One region of the Vibrio sp. 1580 genome, then DNA from elsewhere that is predicted to be linked to it. Evidence: riboswitches for the same ligand, from Rfam matches in the RefSeq annotation. Region 1 holds a riboswitch; the other holds the start of a gene.
The links. Region 1 has a riboswitch for lysine ahead of lysC (lysine-sensitive aspartokinase 3). Riboswitches for the same ligand answer to the same signal wherever they lie in the genome.
Positions count from the first base shown of each region.

Region 2: another riboswitch for lysine. It lies ahead of tet(35) (tetracycline efflux Na+/H+ antiporter family transporter Tet(35)); the one in region 1 lies ahead of lysC (lysine-sensitive aspartokinase 3).

Region 1 covers NZ_JAWOVT010000014.1:90,829-98,289, forward strand. Annotated here, with positions in the region: gene R7093_RS19910 (pyridoxal-phosphate-dependent aminotransferase family protein) at 1-889, opposite strand, end outside; lysine riboswitch at 1,110-1,288, shown strand; gene lysC (lysine-sensitive aspartokinase 3) at 1,390-2,742, shown strand; gene metH (methionine synthase) at 2,829-6,509, opposite strand; gene R7093_RS19925 (cation:proton antiporter) at 6,701-7,461, shown strand, end outside.
Region 2 covers NZ_JAWOVT010000007.1:130,825-138,285, forward strand. Annotated here, with positions in the region: gene tet(35) (tetracycline efflux Na+/H+ antiporter family transporter Tet(35)) at 1-1,395, opposite strand, end outside; lysine riboswitch at 1,505-1,687, opposite strand; gene R7093_RS13165 (H-NS family nucleoid-associated regulatory protein) at 2,270-2,677, shown strand; gene R7093_RS13170 (inosine/guanosine kinase) at 2,806-4,110, opposite strand; gene R7093_RS13175 (hypothetical protein) at 4,228-4,497, opposite strand; gene mnmA (tRNA 2-thiouridine(34) synthase MnmA) at 4,686-5,810, shown strand; gene hflD (high frequency lysogenization protein HflD) at 5,821-6,438, shown strand; gene purB (adenylosuccinate lyase) at 6,592-7,461, shown strand, end outside.

The DNA.
Region 1 (7,461 bases):
ATTCAAAGCCTAACTTTTGTAAGCCATTTTTGAGTTTTTCATGCATCAGTTGGTGACGAGCCCAAGCGTTTTCTAATCCTTCATTTTTCAGTATCAATAAAGCTTCATGAAGCGCATACAAGCTATTAACTGGCGCCGTATGATGGTAACTACGCTTGCCTTCTCCACTCCAATACCCCAAAACTAAACTCTGATCGAGGAACCAACTCTGTACTGGTGTTGTTCTTGCTTGAATCTTTTCAATCGCGGCAGGAGAAAACGTCACTGGTGAGAGCCCTGGTACACATGACAAACATTTTTGACTGCCAGAGTAAACCGCATCCAGTTGCCACTCATCCACTTTTAACGGCACACCACCAAGTGACGTCACCGCATCAACAATAGATAATGCATTATGCTGTTTCGCCAGCTTACTCAATGCTTGAGCATCACTGACTGCACCAGTTGAGGTTTCCGCATGCACAAAAGCAAGAATTTTTGTATCTGGGTGCTGTTCGAGTGCTTGCTCGACTTTATCAATGGAAACAGGCGTCCCCCACTCATCATCGACGATAACAACTTCGCCACCAGCACGGACGACATTTTCGCGCATGCGTTCACCAAATACACCGTTACGGCAGACGATCACTTTGTCGCCTTTCTCGATCAAGTTTACAAAGCAGGTTTCCATCCCTGCACTACCTGGCGCTGAAACCGCAATAGTGAACTCATTGTCAGTTTGAAAGGCATACTTCAATAGCTGCTTGAGCTCATCCATCATACCGATAAACAGAGGATCAAGGTGACCTACAGTAGGACGGCTTAGTGCTTGTAACACTTGAGGATAAATATCAGAAGGACCAGGTCCCATTAAAATACGGTGAGGCGGAATAAAGCTTTGGATCGACATGTCAGCTCCTTGATTATCTTTTATCCTGAGCATTCTAAAAGTTCTATTCAATAACATGGCTCAGGTGTAGGGTTCTTCACCCTAATAGATTTTTCCTCTATCAGCAATTAGCCGTAAGTATGGAGGTCAAACCAGTGTCACAAAATCGTTAATAAAAAACACCATAAAGGTTGAAATATTGATTGACATTAAGGCCTCAAAACCGTTCAATGTTTGAGCTTTATGTAGAAGAGGAGCGCTACCCAGGTAGATGATTTGTGGAACCGCAATTCCAACACCAATCATTGAGGGGGAGTAGTGCCGAGGTAAGTCAAAGTTGCAGGATTTGACTTGTCGGTTGAATTGGGCTGAATCCCATCAACTGTCATCAGCGCAGTCTGATGAAGGGCTTCTGAGGGTAAATTTTTCAAATAGCATTCTAAATACCTCTCTTTTTGCTCTGTTCCTTTTCTCACTAAACATTGGATGTACAATTTTTTAGGAAGTCGTGGGAGAACGCAGTGAGCGCATTTAACGTAGCTAAATTCGGTGGAACCAGTGTTGCCAACTTTGAGGCAATGAGTCGTTGCGCCACCATTATCGAAAACAATCCAAATACTCGCCTGGTCGTGAGCAGCGCTTGCTCTGGCGTCACCAGCCTATTGGTAGAACTCGCCAACGGTGTTCAGGATCAAACGCACCGTACTGAGCTGCTGCAAAATCTGGCCAACATTCATGACGCCATTTTAACTCAGCTCGAAGACAGCACGAAAACTGCTGCCGAGGTGTATGGCATATTAGATACCGTAACCAGCCTGGCCGAGGCTGCATCTATCCAAGCTAGTGCGAAGTTAACCGATCATTTAGTCGCATGTGGCGAACTCATGTCGACGCATATTCTAACTCAGTTAATGTGTGAGCGAGGCATTCAAGCTGTGCGCTTTGATATCCGCGATGTGCTGCGTACTGATGACAACTTTGGTCGCGCAGAGCCAAACATTGAAGCAATTTCGACGCTTGCGCAAGATAAACTCGTACCACTTTGCCAACAATCCGTTGTTGTTACTCAAGGCTTCATAGGATCTGACGAAGCCGGTAATACAACAACACTAGGTCGAGGAGGCAGCGATTACAGCGCCGCCTTAATTGCTGAGAGCGTCAAAGCGGCAGGGTTAGAAATCTGGACTGATGTTCCGGGCATCTACACAACAGATCCGCGAATTGCGCCAAAAGCCTCACCAATTCCTGAGATCAGCTTTAGTGAAGCTTCAGAAATGGCTAACTTTGGCGCTAAAATCCTTCACCCTTCTACGCTAGTACCTGCATTGCGCCACGACATTCCGGTATTTGTGGGGTCATCGAAAGAGCCTGAAAAAGGGGGAACTTGGATTCGCCACCAAGTCGAAAGCTCACCGTTATTCCGTGCGCTAGCTTTGCGTTGTAACCAAACCATGGTAACGCTACGCAGCGCCAATATGTTCCACGCATACGGTTTCTTAGCAAAGGTCTTTGAGATCCTTGCAAAGCATAAGATCTCTGTCGATTTGATCACGACATCTGAAATCAGTGTATCGTTAACACTTGATCAAACTGATACATCTGGCGGAGCACCACAGCTGCCGCAAGCTGCACGAGAAGAGTTAGAAGAGTTATGTAAGGTAGAAGTTGAACATGACCTATGCCTCGTTGCTCTCATTGGTAACAACATGAGTGAGAGTAAAGGCTACGCGAAACAGGTTTTTGGCACGCTAGAAGATTTTAACCTACGCATGATTTGTTATGGCGCTAGCCCTCACAACTTATGCTTCTTGCTCCATGAATCGGTATCGAAACAAGCCATACAAAAACTCCACACGGAGTTGTTTGAGAAGTAAGTTCAACTCAATAAAACAAAGGGCTGCGTATCTGCAGCCCTTTGTTGTTTCATTAGTTGTTATATTTGGACGAGGTAAACATCAATTTAACCATTAATGTTTGGCCCTAACCATTTTTCAGCCTCGATCCTATCCCACCCCTTACGATCGGCGTAACTCTCTAGCTGATCTTCTTGGATCTGTGCGATCGCAAAGTAACGTGAGTCAGGATGAGAGAAGTACCAACCAGATACTGACGCACCCGGATACATTGCATAGCTGGAGGTTAGAGTCATGCCAATATTCTCTTCCGCATTAAGTAGCTCCCAAAGCGGTCCTTTTTCAGTATGCTCAGGGCACGCTGGATAACCTGGTGCAGGGCGAATACCTTGGTATTTTTCACGAATGAGATCATCGTTAGATAAATCTTCATCCGCAGCATAACCCCAAATTTCTTTACGGACACGCTCATGCAAATACTCAGCAAACGCTTCGGCTAGGCGATCCGCCACCGCTTGAATCATAATTGCGTTGTAATCATCTCCCTGTGCTTTGTATTCATCAGCAAGCTCTCGTTCACCAATACCACCAGTGACAGCAAATGCCCCTATCCAATCATGTTTACCCGACTCTTTAGGTGCGATGTAGTCGGATAAACAATAGTTGAATCCTTTTGGTTTCTCGGTCTGTTGTCGCAAGTTACGTAATACTTTCACAACGTCGGTACGAGTTTCATCAGCATAAACTTCAATGTCGTCCCCCACGCTCGCAGCAGGGAATAAGCCACACATTCCACGCGCTTTTAACAGGCCTTCTCGCTCAACTCGATCAAGTAACTCGTTGGCATCTTCGAATAAACGTTTTGCTTCTTCACCAACTTCTTCATGTTGGAAAATTGTTGGATACTTACCCACAAGTGACCAAGTCATAAAGAATGGTGTCCAATCGATGTATTGACGTAATATAGCCACATCAAAATCATCGAAGATATGAATGCCAGGCTTAACAGGCACTGGAGGAGTATAAGCTTCCCAATCGATCGCAACTTTATTCGCTCGAGCCGCTTCTAATGTCACTGGTTTGGTTCTCGGTTTCTTTCGATTATGTTGATCACGTACTCGTTCGTAATCAGCTTGAAGTTTTTCAACAAATTCAGGGCGACGTTCATCTGACAGAAGAGAAGTACATACGCCCACTGCACGTGAGGCGTTGTTCACGTAAACCACTGGATGCTTGTAATTTTGCTCAATCTTAACTGCTGTATGGGCTTTTGACGTTGTTGCGCCACCGATGAGAAGAGGTAAGTTAAAGTCGAGACGCTCCATCTCTTTTGCAACATGCACCATTTCGTCTAATGAAGGCGTGATCAACCCTGATAAACCAATAATATCGACGTTTTCTTCTTGCGCTACTTTTAAGATCTTTTCGCAAGGAACCATGACACCAAGATCGATAATTTCGTAGTTATTGCACTGCAATACAACGCCAACGATATTTTTCCCGATATCATGTACATCACCTTTGACCGTCGCTAGCAAAATCTTACCGTTTGTTTGTCCCACCTGCTTTTCTGCATTGATGTAGGGCTCCAGATGCGCGACTGCTTGCTTCATCACTCGTGCAGATTTTACGACCTGAGGAAGGAACATTTTACCTTCACCAAACAAGTCTCCGACGACGTTCATCCCATCCATTAGTGGGCCTTCAATCACCTCTAATGGCTTTGAAGCGTTGACACGAGCCTCTTCGGTATCATCAACGATGAACTCAGTTATTCCTTTCACTAACGCGTGCTCTAAGCGCTTTTCAACAGGCCAAGTTCTCCACTCAAGTGCAGAGGCATCCTCCTCTTTACCTACCCCTTTGCCTGCATATTCCGCCGCGATATCTAACAATCTCTCAGTGGCGTCATCACGACGGTTAAGAACGACATCTTCCACAGCCTCACGCAATTTTTCAGGCACGTTATCGTAGATTTCTAACTGACCCGCATTCACAATCCCCATATCCATACCATTTTTAAAACAGTGGTAGAGGAACACCGCGTGAATCGCTTCACGTACATAGTTATTGCCACGGAAAGAGAATGAGACGTTAGAAACACCACCCGAGATCATCGCATGTGGTAAATCACGTTTGATATCGCCAACGGCTTCAATGAAATCCACCGCGTAGTTATTATGCTCCTCGATCCCCGTAGCAATGGCAAAAATGTTTGGGTCAAAAATGATGTCTTCTGGTGGAAAGCCCACTTCATCAACAAGAATTCGGTAAGCGTTGGTACAAATTTCTACTTTGCGCTCACGTGTATCTGCTTGCCCAATCTCATCAAACGCCATCACAATCACAGACGCACCGTAACGGCGGATCAACTTAGCTTGTTCAACGAATTTCTCTTTGCCTTCTTTGAGAGAGATCGAGTTAACAATGCCTTTGCCTTGGATGCACTTAAGACCGGCTTCAATAACCTCCCACTTGGAAGAGTCAACCATGATTGGTACTTTTGAGATTTCAGGTTCTGACGCACAAAGGTTTAAAAAGCGAACCATACAAGCTTGTGCATCCAACATGCCTTCATCCATGTTGATATCGATAATTTGAGCGCCATTTTCAACTTGTTGACGAGCCACATCGAGCGCTTCATCGTACAGCTCTTCTTTAATCAAGCGCTTAAAACGCGCAGAACCGGTTACATTCGTACGCTCACCGACATTGATAAATAAAGAGTCTTTATCAATCGCGAGTGGCTCTAAGCCAGACAAGCGACAAGCAACGGGAAGTTCAGGTAATTGACGAGGGGCGATATTTTCAACCGCGAGTGCCATTTGGCGAATGTGCTCAGGAGTTGTACCACAACACCCACCAATCAAGTTTAAAAAGCCACTTTGAGCCCACTCTTTAACATGCTTAGCCATATCTTCTGGCGACAAATCGTATTCGCCGAATGCATTCGGAAGCCCAGCATTTGGGTGAGCGGAAACAAAAGATTCTGATATACGCGAGAGCTCTTCAACATAAGGACGCAGTTCATCCGGGCCAAGTGCACAGTTCAAACCAAACGAAATCGGTTTAACATGACGTAATGAGTTGTAAAACGCTTCTGTGGTTTGACCGGATAATGTTCTACCGGAAGCATCAGTAATAGTCCCCGAGATCATCACAGGTAACTCAATACCCATCTCTTCAAACACACTTTCAACAGCAAATGAACAAGCCTTAGCGTTAAGAGTATCGAAGATGGTCTCGATAAGAATAAGATCAGAACCACCTTTAATCAGCGCTCGAGTCGATTCAGAGTAAGCCTCAACTAACTCGTCGAAAGAAACATTTCGATATCCAGGGTCGTTTACATCAGGAGAGATAGAACAAGTGCGGTTCGTCGGCCCTAAAACCCCTGCGACATAACGCGGTTTATCGGGTGTTTTTGCGGTCCATTCGTCTGCAACTTCACGTGCAAGCTTGGCAGCAGCAAAGTTAATTTCTTCACTTAGGCTTTCCATCTCGTAGTCAGCCATCGCAATGGTTGTTGCGTTAAATGTGTTGGTTTCGAGAATATCTGCACCCGCTTCTAAATATGCAGCGTGAATTTCCTTGATAAGTTGAGGCTGACTTAGAACCAACAGGTCGTTGTTACCTTTTAGATCACAATGCCAATCCGCAAAGCGCGTTCCTCGATAGTCTTGCTCTTCAAGTTTGTACCCTTGAATCATGGTTCCCATACCACCATCAATCAAAAGAATACGTTGCTTCAATTGAGCTTCAATCTGTTGTATTACGTTACTTCCCACAGTACAGCCTCATTCCTTTAGTTATCTTTCCATCCTATCACACAAACTTCAGGAGTCTAGACGTCTAAACGTGGAATTAATGATTATTTTATCTCCTTCTTAACTTACAAAATAATCACGAAAAAATGTTTGCTATTTAAGCAGCATCAGCCGAGAATTCCATTCATAAAATGTTACAAATAGAGAGCTCTATGTCGGTCTATCATACTTTATGTTTTCTATCCGCAGCTGCGATGCTAATTGCTTTTGTAAACAGCAAGATAGGAAAGATGCAAACCACCATTGCGATTACCGCAGGTTCAATGGTGCTTTCACTTCTAATCTTAATTGCGGGTCAAAACAACTGGTTCCATCTCACCGAAATTGCGACGGAGACGGTCACAAGGATTAACTTCGAAGATTTCTTGCTCAAAGGCATTCTTGGCTTCTTACTATTTGCTGGTGGACTAGGCATCAAACTCCCGAACCTTAAAGATCAAAAGTGGGAGATCACTGTTTTAGCCCTTGGAGCCACACTGTTTTCCACGTTCTTTATTGGATTTGCACTGTATGGGTTTTGTCAGTTAATTGGCATCCAATTTGATTTGGTCTACTGCTTACTATTTGGTGCTCTAATATCGCCAACTGACCCAATCGCTGTATTGGCTATTGTGAAAAAACTAGATGCTCCTAAACGTATCTCCACTCAGATTGAAGGAGAATCGCTCTTCAATGATGGCTTCGGTTTGGTTATCTTCGTCACTCTATTTACGATTGCATTTGGCACTGAGACACCAACTGTAGGTAGTGTCACCTTACTCTTCATCCAAGAAGCTATCGGTGGTATCGCATATGGTTTCGTCCTCGGTTTGCTATTCCACTACTTGATCAGTGCCACCGATGATCACTCAATGGAATTGTTACTTACCATTGGTGTCCCAACAGCAGGTTACGCATTTGCTGAATACATCCA
Region 2 (7,461 bases), on a different contig from region 1:
ACCCGTCGATGACAAGATAGTCGTATCTGAGATTGGTGAACAATGGTCACCGAATACCGCACCAGCTAAAACCGCACTCAGCATCGGTAGCATTAGCGCTACGTCTGTTGCGCCAGCCATGTCTCCAGCGATTGGAAGCATGATGCCGAACGTACCCCATGAAGTACCTGTTGAGAACGCCATCAGGCCAGACAACAAGAATAGGATAACTGGGAGCCAATGAGGGTTGATATTGCCCTGCGCCATTGTCGAAAGGTAAGTACCAGTCTTCATATCACCGATAACAGAACCAATGGTCCAGGCAAATACTAAGATTAGAATCGCACCAAACATAGACTTAGCACCAATCCAAAGTGTACGTGCGATCTCAGCCATTGGTAGACCTTGCTTCACAACAGTAAACAGTGCAACTGCTAAGCCAAGCAAGCTACCGTAGATTAGTGATGTACCTACATCTGTATTTTCAAAAGCACCAAGAAGCGCAAACTCCTTACCATCAGCAGCCAATGCTTGGCCACCCGTGTAAAGCATTGAAGCGATAGTCGCGATAATCAGCGTCACGATAGGAAGTATCAAATCTGACACTTTACCCTTTTCACTTTCACGGATATCTAGCTCTTCGTTTAGGTCATGCGCTTCTTGCGAGTCATTTTCTTTGTCTTTATCAAAGCCACGACCTTGCGATGCAGAGATCTCATGCTCACGCATTTTACCAATATCAAGACCAAACCACGCAACAGCGAACACCATTAGCAGCGCAAAAACGGCGTAGAAGTTCATTGGAATAAGACGAACATATGCGCCAAGAGCCGAATACTCTGTGATCCCATGTGAGACTAAGATCCCGCCAATAATAGTAATAATGTAAGCACCCCAGCTAGAAGCAGGCATAATTACACACATTGGAGCAGCGGTTGAGTCTAGAATGTACGCAAGCTTAGCGCGAGACACATAAAAGCGATCGGTTACTGGGCGAGAGATCGCACCAACAGCAAGGCTATTAAAGTAATCATCGACAAAAATGAATACGCCTAAAAAGGCGGCAAGAAGTTTGGAGCCGCGTTTACTCTTCACTCGAGATTGTGCCCATTCAGCAAAAGCACGAGTACCGCCAGATAGCGTTAATAAAGCTGTTGTCATACCTAATAAGATTAGGAAACCAACAATGCTCATGTTCCAAGTGTTAATTCCGCCATCTTCAATAAAGACAGAAGAAACTTGAGAACTGACGTAACCTGCGGTGTCGCTGATAGACCAGCTATTAAGTAGCACCGCACCTAGCACGATACCTACACCCAAGGAAACTAATACACGTCGAGTCAAAATCGCCAAAGTCAAAGCGACAATAGGTGGCAATAATGAAACAGGAGAACTAGAAAAATCTATTAAATTCATGATCTTCAAAAACCAAAGTTTGGCTAGAGATCTACTGCAGACAAGTCACGTAGCATACGATACGTGCTCATGTTGAACTTAGCGACAGGGAAGCGAACACTCCACCCAACCCTACAGTAGCGCTCCATAGTTTAATGTGAATATATACTATGGCAGTGTTGTTCCTTTCAGATACAACCCCAGCAAGTAACTTTGATGAGTTACTTACTTCGGCAATCTTCGCCTTCCACTATTATTCATTGGCATCACCCCAATAATAGCTACTCTTCGAGACCGCGCCTCTACGGCAACAACAAACAATTAACCACTAACTGTACAAATTAACAACAAATTGTCTGCAATATTGCATCAGGTGGCAGCCATTGTACTTATGATGAGAGTCAATGCAACACATCAAACTAAATTAAACAAATAAATAATGACTGAGATAATTTATAAACCTTGCCTACTTCCATAAGTTTTGTGCAACTGAAATCACATCAATCATGTTATTTATGAAACATTATTACTACCTTAGAAATATCATGGTTTATCTTATATCAATAAATTAAGGATATATGACACAGCATTAAAGATGGATGCTTCATATTTTTAAGTAATAACTCAAATTTTTCTATAAAAAGCCAAGCTGTCACTCTCTCTATACAATAATGATTGTTGATTTTAGTTCTCATCTAATAATGATTTATTTCGAGTGTAATAATATTAATTGCTTTAAAAAATAGTCAAATTTAAACAAAATCTTGATTTAGCATTTGCACATAAGGAAAAGATAAAGTTAAATATAAGGACTCTTTGTTTATTTATAGATTGGCATTATTTAATCGTAACGATAAAAAGTGCCCAACACATTAACCTTTTAATAGGAATCGTTATGTCAGAGCTGACTAAAACCCTTCTAAATATCCGTAGCCTTCGTGCATTTTCTCGTGAGCTGACTCTAGAACAATTGGAAGAAGCTCTAGATAAACTCACTACTGTCGTAGATGAGCGTCGTGAAGCAGAAGAAGCAGAACGCGCAGCACAAGCAGAGCAAGAAGCTAAGCTTGCAGAGATTGCTGAGAAAATCGCTCAAGACGGTATTGACGTAGAAGCACTTATTACTGCGCTATCTGGCGAAACTAAGACGAAAGGCAAAGCGAAGCGCGCACCTCGCCCTGCTAAATACAAATACACAGATTCAAACGGTAATGAGAAAACTTGGACTGGCCAAGGTCGTACACCTTCGGCGATTCAAGAGCAACTTGATGCAGGTAAATCTCTGGATGAGTTCCTAATCTAGATCCGTGCTATTTTTTAAAAGGCTCCCATAGGGAGCCTTTTTTATTTAAACCATTACAAATAAAAAAGGCACATTTCTTAATGTGCCTTTTACTTTAGTTACAGAATAGTTAATTAAATCGCTTCGTATTAACGTTCCCAGTATGCTTCTTCTAGACTATCTTCTCGCTCAGGAAGTCCGCGCGACAATCGTGGTGAATGTTGCACGAGAACTTCGTAGCTCGCGCGGTTTGCGTATTTGCAGACTTGAGAAAAAGAAGAGTAAGTTAAATACTCGTTACTGTGCTTGCTTGAATTAGGCACATTTTCTTTATGGTATTTATTTGCTGCCATATCATGAAGAACAGCAGATAACGCGGCATCACCTGCGCCATTTGTATTCTTAATTTTTTCTGGGCCACCCATATATGGCGAGATATGCGAGTACACTTTTATTGGCGTCTCGCATGAGTCTTTTTTCGCCGGGCGACTAAATTCATAACGATTAAATTCAGCAATTGACCCTGGAAGCAATGGCAAAGAAGTTTCGCGCTTCGCGCTATCTTCCGTATACCCAGCCATAAATAGACCTACAGGACCCGCCGTGCACAATACTAGATCAGCCCACTCCAATGTTTTATCAGACGCAGCAAGTGGATCAGATTCCCCCGTCAGAGCTTCTGCTTCATCTTCATTCATCGCAACGACTGAAACGTTATCTCGAATGAATTCTTGCCAATATTTAGGGTCATCTTGAATAACAAACTTTGTGCCTAAAGTCAGAACAACAGGCACATCATTCTTTTTCGCGTACTCAATCGCTTTCATTGTTGCTTCCGGCATTGGGTCGCCGTCTTTGCAACGTACTAGATATGACGTCAGTACAAGTGCTGATGCATTTTTAAAGATTTTCTCTGGAATGCTATCAGGATGGAGTTGGTTCATTTGCCCTTCGCTGATAGCAAAAGTACGTTCACCGTCTTCTGTGATAAGAGCAAAACAACGGCCAATTGCACCATCTACACCTTGTAGGTAGTTCAAGTCCATGCGGCTTGATGTATTACAAAGATAACGGTAACCGTAGCTGCCAATCTTAATATCCTGGCTCATCACTCCAAGTAGTGTGGAGCGGTCATCAGCTAGCACGGAGTAGTTATGTAGCGTGTTACCAATTGTACCGCCCGCATACTCATTGGTAATCAAGTTCTCTTCTTTCAGTTGCTGGTATAACTCTTCTGCTCTTTCGTCATCGATAACCAAAGAGTGACCTTTACTCAGACCGTACTTTTCAATCACATCCGTTGTAACTTTTGCTTCAATATCAACCAAGGTTTGGTCAATACCAATGATGTGAGTGCGCGTCATCTTCTTGCTTTCTTGTGCTTGGCTCACCAGCGGGTCACGAGCATGAACAGGAAAATAGTGCTTCGATTTGCGTTGTCCAGGAAATTTCATATTGTCAGTCTGAGTAAGGGGATGAAAAGGAGAGCGGATTCTATACCGCTAATAATAAAGCAGCAATAAAAGCGATTATAGCAAACGTTTGCTGACTACTTTTTTCTTTTAGGTGGCTTATTCACCTTCCATAAAGCTGAGATCTGGTAGTTGCTCAAGGTGCTCGCTATAACGCTTTAGGTTGAACTCACCTTCATTCTTCATTACATCAAAAATCTCAATTGACATCGCACATGCCATCATCGCAACCGCATCTTCACGTGGTGTGCCAGTCATCATTAAACGCATAAGGGTTTCTTTTACTTTAAGCGGGTTGCCATCTTCGAGCTGATTTTCAACAATTTCAATCAACTCACTTTCTTGCATAAGTTGGTTTTCTTCTGTCATTTGGTGTTTCCTCTTGGATTTTGGCCAACTATGCCATATATACCTCTTCTATACTTGCGAAATTACTCGTTCGAATCTTTGTTGAAGAAAAATCCAGCGAAACGAATTGTGATTTCGATCTCGGATCTGTCACCGGTCTGTGGATTCTGATAGAATCTGCATCCCGTTTATTTAAGTGGTGTTTAGTAATGTCTGATAACAGCCAAAAGAAAGTCATCGTCGGTATGTCCGGCGGCGTTGATTCATCTGTTTCCGCGTATCTTCTAAAGCAGCAAGGCTACCAAGTAGAAGGCCTTTTCATGAAGAACTGGGAAGAAGATGACAACGAAGAATATTGTACAGCGGCAGAAGATCTTGCTGACGCTCAGGCAGTATGTGACAAGCTAGGCATCCACCTACACACTATCAACTTTGCTGCCGAATACTGGGATAACGTATTTGAGTACTTCCTTGCTGAATACAAAGCTGGCCGTACTCCGAACCCTGACATTCTTTGTAACAAAGAAATCAAGTTCAAAGCATTCCTAGAATTCGCTGATGAAGTACTTGATGCTGATTACATTGCAATGGGCCACTATGTGCGTCGCTCTTTCCCAGAAAATGGTGAAAAACCACAGATGCTGCGTGGTCTAGATGGCAACAAAGATCAAAGCTACTTCCTGTACACATTAAGCAACGAGCAAATCGCACGTAGCCTATTCCCTGTTGGTGACCTAGAGAAACCAGAAGTACGCCGCATTGCGGAAGAACAAGACCTAATTACTGCGAAGAAGAAAGATTCAACTGGTATTTGTTTCATCGGTGAACGCAAGTTTACGGAATTCCTGGGTCGCTACCTTCCAGCTCAGCCTGGTAATATCGAGACGCCAGAAGGCGAAGTGATTGGTCAACACCAAGGCCTGATGTACCACACGCTTGGTCAGCGTAAAGGTCTACACATTGGTGGCCGTAAAGGCGGCGGTGGTAACGAGGACCCATGGTTCGTTGGTGAGAAAGATCTAGAACGTAACGTTTTGATTGCCGTTCAAGGTAAAGACCATCCAATGTTGAAATCAGAAGGTCTACTTGCATCACAACTTCACTGGGTAGATCGTGAGCCAATTCGCGATGTTATGAAGTGCACAGTGAAAACTCGTTACCGTCAGGAAGATATTCCTTGTACAATCATCCCTATCGATGATGAAAACATTAAAGTTATCTTTGACGAGCCACAAATTGCTGTAACTCCAGGTCAATCAGCAGTGTTCTACAAAGGTGACGTGTGCCTAGGTGGCGGCATCATCGAGCAACGCATTAAATATTCTCAAGCTTAGGAGTCGTTACGTGGCGAATACACTTTATGACCGTACTATCGCTTTCGCTGGGATTTGCCAAGCTGTTGCTTTAGTTCAACAGGTAGCGAGAAACGGACATTGTGATCAAGATGCTTTTGAAACATCAATCAACGCTATTTTGAGCACGAACCCTGCTAACACAGTTGGCGTATTCGGTCGCGAAGCCGATCTAAAGCTCGGCCTAGAATGCTTGGTTAAAGGGATTGATAGCACACCATCAGGCAGTGAAATTACTCGTTACATTATTAGTTTAATGGCGTTAGAACGTAAGTTAAGCTCTCGTAACGATGCTATGTCTCAGCTTGGCGACCGTATTCAAATGGCCAAGCGTCAGTCAGAGCACTTTGAGCTACTAGACGATCAAATGATCAGCAATTTAGCGAGCATCTATCTGGATGTCGTTAGCCCTATTGGCCCACGCATTCAAGTAACGGGCACGCCATCTGTACTGCAGCAAACGGCAAGCCAACACAAAGTTCGTGCGCTGTTGTTATCTGGCATTCGTAGTGCAGTTCTTTGGCGTCAAGTTGGTGGTAAGCGTCGCCACCTAATCTTCGGGCGCAAGAAGATGGTAGAGCAAGCACAAATCCTTCTTGCTCGTCTGTAGTAAAATATCAAATAAGCAGCTCGCGTTTATCGCGAGCTCATTTTTTTCGACTAAAACAAATCTCGCGCAAACGTTTGCGCAATATTCGTGACAATTGCCACAGTTATTGGTATAAAGCTCACGAAATTTAGAAACCCAATTCAGGAGAACATCATGGAACTGTCAGCATTGACTGCTGTTTCACCAGTAGACGGCCGTTACGGAAGCAAGACAATTGCGTTACGCGAAATTTTCAGTGAATACGGTCTACTAAAGTACCGTACTATCGTTGAAATCCGCTGGCTACAAAAGCTTGCTGCTACTGCTGAAATTGCAGAAGTGCCAGCGTTTAGCGCAGAAGCAAACCAATTCCTAGACGACCTTGCTGCAAACTTCTCTGAAGAAGATGCACGCCGTATCAAAGAGATCGAGCGTACAACTAACCACGACGTAAAAGCGGTTGAGTACTTCCTAAAAGAGAAAGTAGCAGACGTTCCTGAACTGCACGCAGTAAACGAGTTCTTCCACTTCGCATGTACTTCTGAAGACATCAACAACACATCACACGCTCTAATGCTTAAAGAAGCGCGTGAGAACGTGATTCTTCCAGAAATCCGTAACCTAATCGACGCTATCAAAGCACTAGCAGTGGAATACCGCGACATTCCTCTTCTATCTCGTACACACGGTCAGCCTGCTTCTCCATCTACTATGGGTAAAGAAATGGCAAACGTGGCGTACCGTATGGAGCGTCAATTCAAGCAAATCGAAAACGTTGAGATCCTAGCGAAAATCAACGGTGCAGTAGGTAACTACAACGCACACCTTTCTGCTTACCCAGAGCTAGATTGGCACAAGTTCTCTGAAGAGTTCATCACAGAGTCTCTAGGCGTAACTTGGAACCCTTACACAACTCAAATCGAACCGCACGATTACATCGCTGAGCTGTTCGACGCTATCGCTCGTTTCAACACTATCCTGATTGACTTCGACCGTGACGTTTGGGGTTACATTGCACTAGGCCACTTCAAGCAAAAAACTATT